DNA from 4 places in the Kocuria gwangalliensis genome. Region 4 is predicted to be linked to each of the others. Evidence: riboswitches for the same ligand, from Rfam matches in the RefSeq annotation. Region 4 holds a riboswitch; each other region holds the start of a gene.

Region 1 (3,391 bases), on a different contig from region 4:
TCAACGAGAACAGGCCAATCGGAGCTCAGCTCCCCACAATCCGGAAATCACAACCTGCTTCGCCCACCGTGACGATCGCCCTCACGGGCCCCGGGAGGAGCGGCATCGTCGTGGAAGCTTACGGGCTCAGACCATTTGGGGGGGGAACTTACTGCACAGTAGGGCCAGCTACTTTGCCGTAACCCCTGACGAAATGGTGTGCCGGCGCTGCACGCCCCGAGCCGCCGCACATGCCGGGGTGCGCGAGCGGCGTCGTCGCCTATTCCCATGAGAAGTCGAGCGCGGAAGAATAAATGCCATGGAACTCGACTATCCGTTCCACGGGCGCTGCCTGGTCCAGAACAGCCCCGCGAACCGAGTACCGAGTCATGGAACCGACCTGTTCGGCACGGCATTTGCCATCGATTTCGTACCGGTGGATCGAGAGAATCGCTCGGCCCGCTTCTCGGCCGGATCATTGTGGCGCCCGGAGGCACCAGAGAACTTCATCGGCTTCGGGCAACCGGTCATCTCCCCTGTGACTGGCACGGTGGTGCTGTCGGACGACCACGCCGAGGATCACGCGGCCTACCGCGGCTTGTCCTCCATGGGTTACGCGCTCACCCAGGCTCGCCGCGCTGCCGCCGGGTGGGGCACCTTGGCAGGCAACTACGTGGTGATTCAGGAATCACGAAGCGGCCGTTACGTTGCCCTGTGCCATCTACGATGGGGGAGCGTCAGGGTGCGTCTCGGTCAAGACATTCAGATCGGGGCCCAGGTGGCTGAGTTCGGAAATTCTGGCAACAGCACCGAGCCCCACGTGCACGTGCAAGCGGTTGACTCCCTGGAGTTCGAGCGTGCCGTTGGCCTACCTCTGTCATTCCCCGGTGGCCTACCCCGGAACGGGCAGATCATTGACTGCCGACCTCATCACTCCGATCAGGACGCCGTCCAACCGCCGTCCATCGTGTAGGCGGCGCCGGTGAGCATGATCTTCTTGACCACTTCCTCTTCGGGGATCCCGTGCGTTGCGACCTGGTCCTTGATTCGTTTGTCGACCAGCGGAGTCCGCACGTAACTGGGGTTCACGCAGTTGCTGGTCACCCTCCAAGGCCACGGCCTTGGACAGCCCCTCCACGCCGTGCTTCGCGGCGACATACGCGGATTTGAACGCCGAGGCGGGCAGACCGTGGACCGAGGATACGTTGATGATTCGGCCCCATTCCCGCTCGTACATGTGGGGCAGCACGGCGCGGATCAGCAGGAACGGGGACTCGAGCATGAGCGTGAGGATCCGGTGGAAGTCGGCGGGATCGATGTCAGCCACGATCACATGGGCACCGCGCTGGGCGAGAGCGCGGACCGCTGCGGCGCCAATGCCACTCGCGCCGCCGGCGACCAGGGCCTTTTTGCCCGTGAGAGTGCTCTCCGACATGCCCCGGCTCCTCAGTAGTGGGTGACCTACGTCCCGCACATTACGCGCGCCACAATTGGCCCGACCACCCACCCATGATGTTTGATGAGTGGGTAACCATCCAGAGCGGCCGAGAGATCTGGCTCGTCGACGTCGCAGCAACCCGGGATTCAGCCCACGGTGCTACCGCCAGGACCGATGGAAAGGACTGCTAGTTCATGCCTCAGAACACCGACCACATTCAGACCACCCACGTGGGATCGCTGCCCCGCACCCCCGATCTGCTGGAGGCCAATGGGCGCTTCCAGGAAGGGGAGGCCACCGCGCAGGAGTTGGACGCTGCGCTGGACACGGGCGTGATCGACATCGTCCGCAAGCAGCGTGAAATCGGCCTGGACATTGTCAACGACGGCGAATACGGCCACACCATGTCCTCCTCCGTGGATTACGGCGCGTGGTGGAATTACTCGTTCTCACGCTTGGGCGGGCTGACCCCCACCAACGAGGACCGCTGGAAGGATGCCGAGGTCAAGCGCTCCTCCCCCGGCAACATCGTGCTGACGAGCTTCCCGGACCGCCGCGACCGCGCTCGCTTCCGCGACGCGTACGAAGACCCCACCGCGGGCGTTCTGGCTCACCGCGCCTCCGTGGCCCAGCCCAAGATCACGGGCCCGCTGACTTACACCGGGCAGGACGCCGTGGTCGGTGACATCCGCCGCCTTAAGGACGCGATGGCCGAGACCGGAGCCCAGCAGGGTTTCGTGGCCGCCCTGTCCCCGGGTTCGTGCGCGCGCGTGCGCAACGAGTACTACTCGACCGATGAAGAGCTCGTGTACGCCTGCGCGGACGCGATGCGCGAGGAGTACAAGGCCATTGTCGACGCCGGACTGACCGTCCAGATCGACGATCCCTCCATCGCCGAGTCCTGGGACCAGATCAACCCCGAACCCACCGTGGAGGACTACCTGGCCTTCACCAAGGTCCGCGTGGACGCCCTCAACTACGCCCTGCGCGACCTGCCCGAGGACCAGATCCGCTTCCACCTGTGCTGGGGTTCGTGGCACGGCCCGCACACCACGGACCTCGAGTTCAAGTACCTGGTGGACCTCATGCTCACGATCAACGCCGGCGGCTACAGTTTCGAGGCGTCCAGCCCCCGCCACGGTCACGAGTGGAAGGTCTGGAAGGACCACTCGCTCCCCGAGGGCAAGGTGGTTTACCCCGGCTTCGTCTCCCACTCGACCAACGTGGTCGAGCACCCTGAACTCGTGGCCGACCGCATCGAGCAGTACGCGTCCGTGGTGGGTCGCGAAAATGTCGTCGCCTCCACCGACTGCGGCCTGGGCGGTCGCCTCCACCCCTCGATCGCGCTGGCCAAGCTCGAGTCCCTGGTCGAAGGCGCGCGCCTCGCGACCGAGCGCTTGTTCTAGCGGGGTTCGCGAGCGACGTCGTCGGTTCGCCGACGACGCCGCTCGCGCCGCCTGCACCGCGCCCACTGGGCCTCAAAGACGGCCGGCCCGGCAGCCTGTGAATAACCCGAGCCGCCGGATTGCGTGACCGCTTACAGTCGCGGTCATGAAAGCCGCTCGCGCCCTGAGTCTCGATCCGCTGCCGGATGTGTTGCCCACAGTTGAATAGCGCCATGATTACGCCCCACCTGGCCTGGAAGTATCACCGGCCCACCTCGGAGCTGGGCGGCGCCAGGCTCACCCAGCCCTACGGACTGAACCCGTTCCTGGGGCCGTCAGGCAGCGCACTCACGCATCCGGTCGAGGCGCTCACCGTGACGGCGTCGTATTTGTCGTCGTGGCGAATCATTGCCTGCCTGGACTATCTCTTGGCGCACCGGATCCAAGTCGCCGAGAGGATCTGGTTGAAGCCCTTCGACCGTGAAGAAATCGTTCGGGCTCTTTCCCTGCTTCCTCCGCGCTCTCGGTCTGCAGAACGGATCGCCAGGCTTCTGAGCCAGGCTGTAGAACGAACCTGGTCCTCCGCCCA
Region 2 (3,391 bases), on a different contig from region 4:
TCTGAGTCCTTGTCTCGCAGCCACTCGAAATGATCCTCGAACACATGATCATGAAAACTGCGGTTAATGGTGCGTCGAACGGCTACGGGGTACGCGGGCATCTCGGAACTCATGACCCCAGTCTAGGGAGCACGGCACAATGGTGTTCGTGTTGACCGAAACCCCACAGCCACGACCCGCCCGTGACGGACCCGCCCGCTCCGAGGTGTGGTTCCACATTGTGTTGGTCCTGGGTGTGTCCTTGGGGTCCTCGGCGGTGTATGCCGTGTTGAACCTGGCCGAGACGCTGTCGCGGGGCCCACTCACGGATGCCGAGGCGACCTTGAATCAGGTCCTGAGCCCGGTTCCGGCCATTGATCTGCTTCGGCAACTTGCGAGCATCGGTTTCGCTCTGGTCCCCGTGTTGCTCGCCCTCTACCTTCTGGCCGGTTCGTTACCGGGTATCGCAGTGGTGCTGCGGCGGATCGGCGTGGACGGTCGCCGCCCGTGGCGGGACGCGGTCTGGGGCGTCGGGTTGTTCCTGGCCATGGGCGTGGGAACCCTGGTCCTCTACCAGACAGGCAGGGCGCTGGGGGTCACGGCCGCCATCACCACCTCGGCTCTGAACGAGCACTGGTGGACGGTGCCCGTGCTGATCCTGTCCGCGCTGCGTCACAGTGTGGTCGAGGAAATCATCGTGGTCGCGTTCCTGTGCGATCGGTTGCGGCGCATCGGCTGGTCCTGGGTCACGATCGCGGTACTCACGTCCCTCTTCCGCGCCAGCTATCACCTCTACCAAGGCTTTGGCCCCGCGCTGGGCAACCTGATCATGGGTCTGGTGTTCGTGTGGGTGTACCGCCGCTACGGTCGCCTCGCGCCCTTGCTGATTGCCCATGCGCTGCTCGACATCACCGGTTTCCTGCTCCCGCAACTGCTCGCGCGTTGACAAAGGACGACGCCGCTGCCGCGCCCCTGTCGCGTAGCAGGGTGCGGCAGCGGCGTCGGCGGGAAAATTCAGATGGTGACCAGGCCGTCCGGGGTGGCGAAAGAAACCTCCATGACACCGGGTGTGCCGTTGGGTGAGCACCAGGTGACGTCCAAGGCGGCCAGGACGTTCTCGACGGGGCCGCCCAGCCATTCGGTGACGCGCTCGGGAGAACCGGCGATCTCCATGCCGGCCAACCGGACGTCCGTGATCTGCGCCTGGGAAGGGTGCATGTCGGGCTCGGAATCAAAGCGGATCATGAACGGCAACTGTGGGTCGGCGATCAGACCCTTGACCCCGATCTGGTGCCACTCCAACTGGCGGCCGTCCGGGAAGAGCCGGGCACCGGGAACGGAGGGGCGGCCGAGCTTGTCCTCGAAGGGGGCCAGGTCCGCGACCTCGACCACCCAACCGAGCCAACCGCCGCCGGCTGCGGAGCGGGCGCGCACGGCCTGACCGAACGGGGCCTTCTCCGCGGCGGGGTGCTCCAGCACCTCGACGACCTCCACGTACTGGTGGTCGGTGAGCGGCAGGATCATGTTCCGAGTCCCGAAGCGCGGGTGGATTCCGCCCTTGACCGGCTCGATCCCTAGCTGATCGGCAATCCGTTCCGTGGTGGCTTCGAGACCATCGGATTGAGCTGCGAATGAGACATGATCCAGTTTCATGCTGTCATGGTGGCACCGCGCGGGATGGTCGCCAAATCGGGGCGTGAAACATGTCCGTGTGATGCGGGTAACTCAGCTTGACGTTCGAGGTACCGGCTCCGGACAATGAAGAGCAGGTCACGAGAGTCAGCGACAAGCCCCAGCTAGCTGACCGGCAACCCTCCCTCCGCGGTGGGGTGCCCTGGGTGAGGACCGGGCCGCATCGGAACAATCCGATGCCGGCAAGCGCGGGTCACAGGTGCCCGATCGCTGCACGGGCACCGTGCTGCGGATCGTTCACCGGGCCCCTGATCCCGAGAAAGGGAGTGCGGTATGAGTCCCGCAGCCACCCCGTCCCAGCCCCAGGGCTGGGCTTTCGAAACCCGTCAAATCCACGCGGGGCAGGAACCCGATCCCACCACGGGATCGCGGGCACTACCCATCCACCAGACCACCTCGTACGTGTTCCCAGATGCGGAAACCGCGGCCATGCGCTTTGCCCTGGCCGAACTGGGCCCCATTTACACGCGCCTGACCAACCCCACGACCGAAGTGGTGGAGAACCGCGTGGCTTCTCTGGAGGGCGGCGTGGGCGCGCTCATGCTCAGCTCGGGTCAAGCGGCGTCCACCTTTGCGATCCTCAACCTGGGCGGCGCCGGAACCCACGTGGTGGCCAGCCCGTCCATGTACGGCGGCACCTACAACCTGCTGCGTCACACCCTGCCCAAGATGGGCGTGGAGACCACGTTCGTGTCCGACCCTGACGATCCCGAGGCGTGGCGCGCCGCGGTCAAACCCAACACGGTCGCGTTCTTCGGGGAAACCATTCCCAATCCTCGCAATGACGTGCTGGACATCGAGGCGGTCGCCGCGGTGGCCCATGAGTCGGGTGTGCCGCTGATCGTGGACAACACGATTGCCACGCCGTACTTGATTCGGCCCATTGAATGGGGCGCGGACATCGTGGTTCATTCCGCCACCAAATTCATGGGCGGGCACGGCACCTCCATCGGCGGCATGATCGTGGACGCCGGCAACTTCGACTTCGGGCGGGACCCGCAGCGTTTCCCGGCCTTCAACGAACCGGACGAGTCCTACAACGGCCTGGTGTACGCCCAGGCGCTCGGCAAGGACGGTATTTTCGGGGTGAACCTGTCCTTCGTCCTCAAGGCGCGCGTGCAGTTGCTGCGCGACCTGGGCTCCTCGATCTCCCCGTTCAACGCGTTCCTCATCGAGCAGGGCATTGAGACGTTGTCCCTGCGCATGGACCGCCACGTGGCCAACGCCCAGAAGGTGGCCGAGTGGCTCGAAGCGCGCGACGACGTTCGCGCGGTCTCCTACGCCGGACTCGCGTCCTCGCCGTGGCACGAGCGCGCTGAGAAGTACGCGCCCAAGGGTGCCGGTTCCGTGCTCGGTTTCGTGCTCGACGGCGGTCGCGAGGCTGGAACTGCCTTCGTGGACGCCCTGACACTGCATTCCAACGTGGCCAACATCGGCGATGCTCGCTCCCTGGTGATCCACCCGGCGTCCACCACCCACTCACAGCTGACCGACGACGAACAGCGGGCCACCGGCATCGAACCCGGGTTCGTCCGGTTGTCCGTGGGTCTGGAGAACATCAACGACATCCTCGCGGACCTGGAGTCCGGATTCGAGGCCGTGGCCGCGCTGGGCGGCGCGGGGGCGTCGTCGTCGGCCGAATCCGGAGAGGGAGGAACACAGGCGTGACCATCGTGGGAGGCGGAACCACCGACTCACTCGTCCGCGAGGACGGCGTGGT
Region 3 (3,391 bases), on a different contig from region 4:
ACACGGTCCGGGACGGCCAGGGGCGCCCGGTGGGTCTACTGGATGTGCGGCGGACCGGTTCGGCCGCCGATCCCGAGCGCACTCCCTAGACTGTCCTGCATGGCCCCTCACAGCGTGTCCGACTTGGATTCTCACCGTGCCCCGTTCGGCTACGCCCGCGCACTGGGTGATTACGTCATGGCATCGCCCAGTTCGTACCACGCGGTCGAGGCCGCGGCGGGTCTGCTGCGCGGGGCGGGATTCACGCAACTGAACGAAACCGAGGCGTGGAGCGACGTCGCCGGGCGGCACTTCACGATTCGCGACGGCGCTCTGATCGCCTGGGTGGCCCCGCGCGATCTTCGCGCGGGCACCGGCTACCGGATCCTGGGCGCCCACACGGATTCACCCGGGTTCAAGCTCAAGCCCAAACCCACCACGGTGTCCCACGGCTGGTACCAGGCCGGGGTGGAGGTTTACGGCGGGGTGTTGTTGAACTCGTGGCTGGACCGTGACCTGCGCCTGGCCGGGCGGCTCGTGGTGCGCGGTGAGAACGGTGAACTCTCACAGCACCTGTGCTCGACCGAGGCCATTGCGCGCATTCCACAACTTGCCATCCATTTGGATCGCTCAGCCAACGAGGGTCTCACGCTCGACAAGCAGCAGCACGTGCAGCCCATCTGGGGGACCGGGTCGGTTCAGGACGCTGATGTGTTGGGGTTGCTCGCGGACATGGTCGAGGCGTCGGTGACTCCGGAGCGCATTGTGGGCTTCGACGTGGTGCTCGCGGACACCCAAAAACCGGAGCTGATCGGGCAGCGGCGGCAGCTGCTCGCGAGTGGGCGGTTGGACAACCTGTCCTCCGTGTACGCCGGGTTGCACGCACTGGTCGAGCACGCGGATGACCTCGAGTCCGCGTCGCAGATCTCGATGCTGGCCGCGTTCGACCACGAGGAGGTCGGTTCCGCCACGCGCTCGGGCGCGGCCGGTCCGTTCCTGGAGGACGTCCTGGTCCGGATCAGTGCGGCCCGGGGCGAATCGCAGGACGATTATCGGCGCTCCCTGTCCGCATCGGTGTGCCTGTCCGCGGACGCCGGGCACCTGGTGCACCCCAATTACCGGGGGCACCACGACCCCGTGAACACTCCGGAGCCCGGTGCCGGGCCGCTGCTCAAGATCAACGCCAATCAGCGGTACACCACCGACGCCGTGGGCGCGGGGCTGTGGGCGGACGCGTGCGAGCGCGCCGGAATCAGTTACCAGGAGTTCGTCTCCAACAACAACGTGCCGTGCGGTTCCACCATCGGACCCATCACGGCCACCCGGCTGGGCATGCGCACGCTGGACGTGGGCGTGGGACTGCTCTCGATGCACTCCGCCCGCGAACTCGCCCACGTGGATGACCTGCATGCGCTGTCCCGGGTGACCGGGGCGTTCTGGCGGTCATAGAGCGTCACGCGTGTTGACAGTCACTCCGAGCCCGTGATGACCTGAACCCGTAACGCCATCAAGAGCGGCCGAGAGACGTGGCTCGTTAACGCCGCAGCAACCACCCGGATACCGGGACGGTGCTTCCGCCACGACCGATGGACAGCTTTTCGGCTCCTGCGGTTCGCACGCTCACGCCCGTGCGCCGGGCTGCTCCCGGTCGATGGTGCGGAGCATCGCGACAGAACGCGAGGGACCACCGAGAACATGAGCACCGACACCCGAACCACAGAACAGTTGGCCACCACCAAACATCAACCGCACGCCGCGGAGCCGCTGAGCACCCGCGACCTTTTCGACGTGTTTCAACCGGTGTTCGAGCGCATTGCCGGCGGGGCCGTGGAGCGCGAACAACGGCGGATCCTCCCGTTCGAGCAGTTCGCGTGGCTCAATGAGCGGCGCTTCGGCGCGCTCACGGTCCCGCGCCCGCGGGGCGGCTACGGTGCCACCCTGGAGCAGGTTGCCGAGTTGCTGATCGCCCTGGCCGCCGCCGACTCCAACGTGGCGCACGTGTACCGCTCACACCTGGGATTCATTGCGAGCCTGGGCTCCGACGAGTCCGAGGTCTGGTTCCCGCGTATTGCCGCCGGTGAAACCGTGGGTAATGCCGCGACCGAGCGTTCCGGTGCAGCCCTGGGCACCGCCGCCACCACACTCACCCGGACCGGCGACGGCGAGTGGGAACTCAACGGCACCAAGTACTACTCCACCGGTTCCATTTTCTCCGACTGGATCCAGGTCACCGCCCAGATCCCCGGTCACGAGGAGCGCTCGCACGCGCTGGTGAAGAGCTCGTGGGACGGCATCGAACTGGTCGATGACTGGGACGGCTTCGGCCAGCAACTCACCGGAACGGGCACCAGCCACTTCCGCGCGGTCAAGGTTCCGGCGTCCCATGTGCGCAATCGAGACGGCCGGGCAACCCAGGAGACCGCCGTGTTCCAGCTCGTGCTGCTCGCTGTCGAGGCCGGCATTGCCAGGGCCGCGATCGACGAGGGTGTTCACCTGGTGCGTTCACGCACCCGCGGCTTCAACACCGGCACGGGATCGGTCGCGCGTGAGGACCCGCAGATCCTGCAGCGCGTGGGTGAGCTCAGCGCCAAGGCTGGCGCCGCGCGGGCAATCGTTCTTCAGGCGGCCCGCGAGCTCGACGCCGCCATCGGCGTTCTCGGCGGCGATCCCCTGCTCGAGAACCCTCAGGAGTTGACCAACGCGTGCGAGGTGCCGGTGGCGCACGCGCAGGTGGTTGTCCCGGACCTGGTGCGCGACGTCACCGACGGGATCTTTGATCTGCTCGGCGCCTCCGCCGTGGGTAAATCCAAGTCCCTGGACCGCTTTTGGCGCAACGCGCGCACGGTGGCCACCCACAATCCCACCATGTACAAGGCGCGGATCGTGGGCGACCACCGCGTCAACGGCACCCCGATGTTCGGCCTCAACGCCATTGGTGAGGTCAACCCGTCCGGCGAACCCACAACGAAACAGGGCTGAACGCTGTTAGGCCTTTGGCGCACTCTCGGCAGTGCCGCGAACGCATCACAGGTACCGCCCGGGCCTTCGCACCCATCTCCTGCGTGGTTAGAACCCTGGGCGCGGGCCACAAGGGCCCCAACGACGCACCACCTGCAAAGAGAGGTTCTCACGAGCCATGAGATGTGCCGCTTGCATAACGTTGGAACCGCTGCGCGTCGATCACGCCTCAGAAATGGTCGAGGTACTCGGTGACCCGGCACTCTACGAGTTCACGGGTGGCGAGTCACCCACGCTTGACGAACTCACCGCACGGTACGCGCACCAGATCGGGGGAGCCTCACCGGACGGAGCCGAAGAATGGCGTAACTGGATCGTGGGATCAGTGGCCACCACGCAAGCCATCGGGTATGTGCAGGCCACGATCCGGCGAACTCAACGGTCCGCGGATCTC
Region 4 (3,391 bases):
CGTCAGGGTGCCGAATGATCGGGACTGCAGCATGGAGATACCGCCGAAGGCGATCTCGAACGTCACGCCGTCGCGAGCGCACTCCGAGAGCACGGAACCGATCCTGTTCTGGTCCGTGACATCCACGAGGATCAACCGACCCGGGTGCTCCTGGCGAACCTTGGCGATCTCGTCCTCCCGGGGAACGGTGCGCATCACCGAGGACACGAACTTCCGAGTGGTCTCCGCCTGCGGATACGCGAAGACGTCCGAGGTGGTACCCACCTCCACCACGCGGCCACTGTCCATCACCGCCACGCGGTCCGCAATGGAACGGACCACGTCCATTTCATGGGTGATGAGCACAATGGTGATCCCCAGCTCACGGTTCACCCGCCTGAGCAGACCGAGCACCTCCTGGGTGGTCTCCGGGTCCAGCGCAGAGGTGGATTCGTCCGCGAGCAGCAGTTCCGGGTTGGACGCCAAGGCGCGTGCGATACCCACGCGCTGCTTCTGGCCGCCCGACAGTTGTTCCGGGTAGTTCTTGGCCCGGTCCGTGAGCCCCACGAAGGCCAGCAGTTCGGTGACCCGTTGGTTGCGTTCCTCGGGCTTCCAACCGGCGCGTTTGAGCGGGTATTCGATGTTGCCCGCCACGGTGCGCGAGTTGAACAGGTTGAACTGTTGGAAGATCATGCCGATCTTGCGCCGGATCGGGGCCAGCTGAGTCTCCGACTTGCCGTCCACCCGACTGCCCGCCACCTCCAACGATCCGGAGCTGATGGGCTCCAGGCCGTTGATCAGGCGAACCAACGTGGACTTGCCGGCACCGGAGTACCCGATCACGGCAAAGATCTCGCCCTTGGTGATATCCAGGGTCACTGTGTCCACGGCGTTGACCACGCGAGGAGCACGCTTGGACCCGCCCGTGTAAACCTTGCTCACATCCCGGAAGCGCACCAGGGTACGCTCACTGGACTCGACAATCACTGGGTTTGTTCCTTCAGGTCTTCCTGGTATCGCTTCAGGAGGTCCTTGAGTTCCTGCTGGTCGATCTCGGTGGGAACAGCGGTGCCCTTGCTCTCCTCGTCCTCGGCCTTCAGCACCTTCGGGTCGTAGTAGAAGCTCGCGACCTTCTTGAGGGTCTCGTTGTCCGCGTTGGCCTCGGTGGCGGCGAACAGGTTGTCGAAGACCTTGGCGCTGTCCTGCGTGGGATCATCCGAGGCCAGAGCGGACTTCGGATCAATGTTGGCGCGGCCCAGGAAGTCGTTGTTGATCACGGAAGCGGCCACGGAATCCATCGACAGAACGGTCTGCTCGGCGGACACCGGGCGAACGGAGACCTTCGACTTCTCGGCGTCGATGTCGCCCTCGGTCGGAGCGATCGTGTCCTTGGTGAATTCCACCAGGCCCTCTTGCTTCAACAGGTTCAACGCGCGGCCCAGGTTGATGGAGTCGTTGGGGATGGCGACCTCGTCGCCGTCCTTGATCTGGTCCAGGGAGTCGTACTTGCTGGAGTACATGCCCAGCGGGTAGATCGCGGTGGATCCGACCGGGGTGATGGTGTCCCCGGAGTTGTTGTTGTAATCCGCGAGGTAGGCGGTGTGCTGGAACCAGTTCATGTCCACGTCGCCGCTCTTGGTGGCGGGGTTCGGCTGGTTGTAATCACTGAAGTCCACGTATTCCACGGTGATGTCGTTCTCCGCAGCGACTTCCTTGAGGGCGTCGTGCGCGGGTTCGGACCCGACGATGCCAATGGTGATGGTGCCGTCCGCAGCGGGATCCGAGGATTCGGAGTCTCCGCCGCCGCACGCGGTCAGGGTGAGGCCGAGGGTGGTGGCCAGCGCAAGGGGGATCAAGCGGTGAGATCGCACGATGTGCCTTTCCGAGGAGTGGAATGTTCTGGGCGATTAACATCGGAAAGCGGTGCGTTCGAGGACACACCGCATTCGCAGGGCTCGTGCTGGGTGATTCGCAAATCCGCACTTGCCGGGAGCTACGTTAACCGCGGCCGGATGGTCATCTGGGGCACCCCGCTACGGGAGAGGGTTGCCGTCCGGCCAGCCAGAGCTGGACGCCGGATCTCGTCATCCGCGGCCAAGCCTAACATGGGGCCGGCGGTGATCAGCGTGCGCTGAAACGCTGCGCAATAAACTGATCCGCCCGGTTCCTGGCCCAGCCCTCGGCGCCCAGGACGTCCTCGAGCCGCGGGGTCGTGTCGCCCTCGTGTTCATTCACGACCACCGCAACGATGTCCACGATGGTCGTGAAGTTCACCTCACCCCGGTGGAAGGCGTACACGGCCTGCTCATTGGCCGCGTTGAACACGGCCGGCCAGGTGCCGCCCAGCGTCCCGGCATGCTTCATCAGCTCGATGGCGGGGAATGCCTCGGTGTCCAGCGGCTCGAAGGTCCAGTGCGCCGCTTGCGTCCAATCGCACGACGCCGCCGCGCCGGTAATTCTGTGCGGCCACCCCAGACCTAAGGCAATGGGCAGTCGCATGTCCGGCGGTGATACCTGGGCCAGGGTGGAACCGTCCACGAACTGGACCATGGAATGCACCACGGACTGTGGGTGCACGGTCACGTCTATCCGGTCCAGGACAACGTCGAACAACAGGGATGCTTCCAGGACCTCAAGCGCCTTGTTGACCATGGTGGCCGAATTGGTCGTGACCATCACCCCCATGTCCCACGTGGGGTGTTTCAACGCCTGCTGGGGCGTGACCGTGGTGAGTTGATCCCGGGACATGCCTCGGAAGGGTCCGCCGGAGGCGGTGAGGATCAATCGGTCGACTTCGCTCGAACGGCCTCCCCGCAGCGCCTGCGCCAGAGCCGAGTGCTCGGAATCCACCGGGATCAGCGGGGTCTCCAGGCCGGTGGCGGCCGCGGCCTGTTTAACCAGCGGGCCGCCCGCGATGAGGGACTCCTTGTTGGCCAGCGCCACGGGCGTCCCCGCGTGTAATGCGGCGAGCGTGGGAGCCAGTCCGATGGACCCGGTGATGCCGTTGAGAACAACATCACAGTCCGAGTGTTCCGCCACGCGCGTTGCGGCCTCGGGTCCGTGGAAGATCTCGGGGGTGAAGCCTGTCAGGCCCTCCCCCGAGGCTCGTTGGGCAATGAGTTCTTTCAGTTGCCGGGCGTGGTCGGCCGTGCCACTGGTTCCAACCGCGGCCACACGTTCTCGCACGGCCTGCTCCGCCAGCACCGGCAGGTTGGACGTTCCGGCGGCCAAGGCCGTGACCGACAGCGGCGGGTGCCCCGCGGCGGCGTCGTCCTCGCCCGGTCGCCGCAGGCCACGCGCGGAGGCGACGACGTCGAGCGCTTGCGTACCGATGGAGCCCGTGGAACCCAGAATGACCACGCGCCGGGGCTGCTTGCCAGTGGCGCTGTCGAGTTCGGGGGTCATGGTCAGG

Evidence for each region. Region 4 has a riboswitch for S-adenosylmethionine ahead of ABEA06_RS06185 (MetQ/NlpA family ABC transporter substrate-binding protein). Riboswitches for the same ligand answer to the same signal wherever they lie in the genome.
Region 1: it holds a riboswitch for S-adenosylmethionine, as region 4 does, so the genes downstream of both, ABEA06_RS12845 (cobalamin-independent methionine synthase II family protein) here and ABEA06_RS06185 (MetQ/NlpA family ABC transporter substrate-binding protein) in region 4, are expected to answer to the same signal.
Region 2: it holds a riboswitch for S-adenosylmethionine, as region 4 does, so the genes downstream of both, ABEA06_RS07005 (bifunctional o-acetylhomoserine/o-acetylserine sulfhydrylase) here and ABEA06_RS06185 (MetQ/NlpA family ABC transporter substrate-binding protein) in region 4, are expected to answer to the same signal.
Region 3: it holds a riboswitch for S-adenosylmethionine, as region 4 does, so the genes downstream of both, ABEA06_RS05095 (acyl-CoA dehydrogenase family protein) here and ABEA06_RS06185 (MetQ/NlpA family ABC transporter substrate-binding protein) in region 4, are expected to answer to the same signal.

The regions. Positions count from the first base shown of each region.
Region 1 covers NZ_BAABLN010000035.1:53,215-56,605, forward strand. The annotation lists gene ABEA06_RS12835 (M23 family metallopeptidase) at 299-952, shown strand; partial or broken gene ABEA06_RS12840 (SDR family NAD(P)-dependent oxidoreductase) at 919-1,414, opposite strand; SAM riboswitch class I at 1,508-1,598, shown strand; gene ABEA06_RS12845 (cobalamin-independent methionine synthase II family protein) at 1,612-2,823, shown strand; gene ABEA06_RS12850 (hypothetical protein) at 3,036-3,391, shown strand, end outside.
Region 2 covers NZ_BAABLN010000014.1:159,444-162,834, forward strand. The annotation lists gene ABEA06_RS06990 (S9 family peptidase) at 1-113, opposite strand, end outside; gene ABEA06_RS06995 (CPBP family intramembrane glutamic endopeptidase) at 140-925, shown strand; gene ABEA06_RS07000 (VOC family protein) at 994-1,632, opposite strand; SAM riboswitch class IV at 1,748-1,866, shown strand; gene ABEA06_RS07005 (bifunctional o-acetylhomoserine/o-acetylserine sulfhydrylase) at 1,945-3,339, shown strand; gene metX (homoserine O-acetyltransferase MetX) at 3,336-3,391, shown strand, end outside.
Region 3 covers NZ_BAABLN010000010.1:6,093-9,483, forward strand. The annotation lists gene ABEA06_RS05085 (CPBP family intramembrane glutamic endopeptidase) at 1-89, shown strand, start outside; gene ABEA06_RS05090 (M18 family aminopeptidase) at 100-1,428, shown strand; SAM riboswitch class I at 1,481-1,572, shown strand; gene ABEA06_RS05095 (acyl-CoA dehydrogenase family protein) at 1,675-2,958, shown strand; gene ABEA06_RS14550 (GNAT family N-acetyltransferase) at 3,116-3,391, shown strand, end outside.
Region 4 covers NZ_BAABLN010000013.1:75,171-78,561, forward strand. The annotation lists gene ABEA06_RS06180 (methionine ABC transporter ATP-binding protein) at 1-966, opposite strand, end outside; gene ABEA06_RS06185 (MetQ/NlpA family ABC transporter substrate-binding protein) at 963-1,850, opposite strand; SAM riboswitch class IV at 1,954-2,068, opposite strand; gene dxr (1-deoxy-D-xylulose-5-phosphate reductoisomerase) at 2,101-3,384, opposite strand.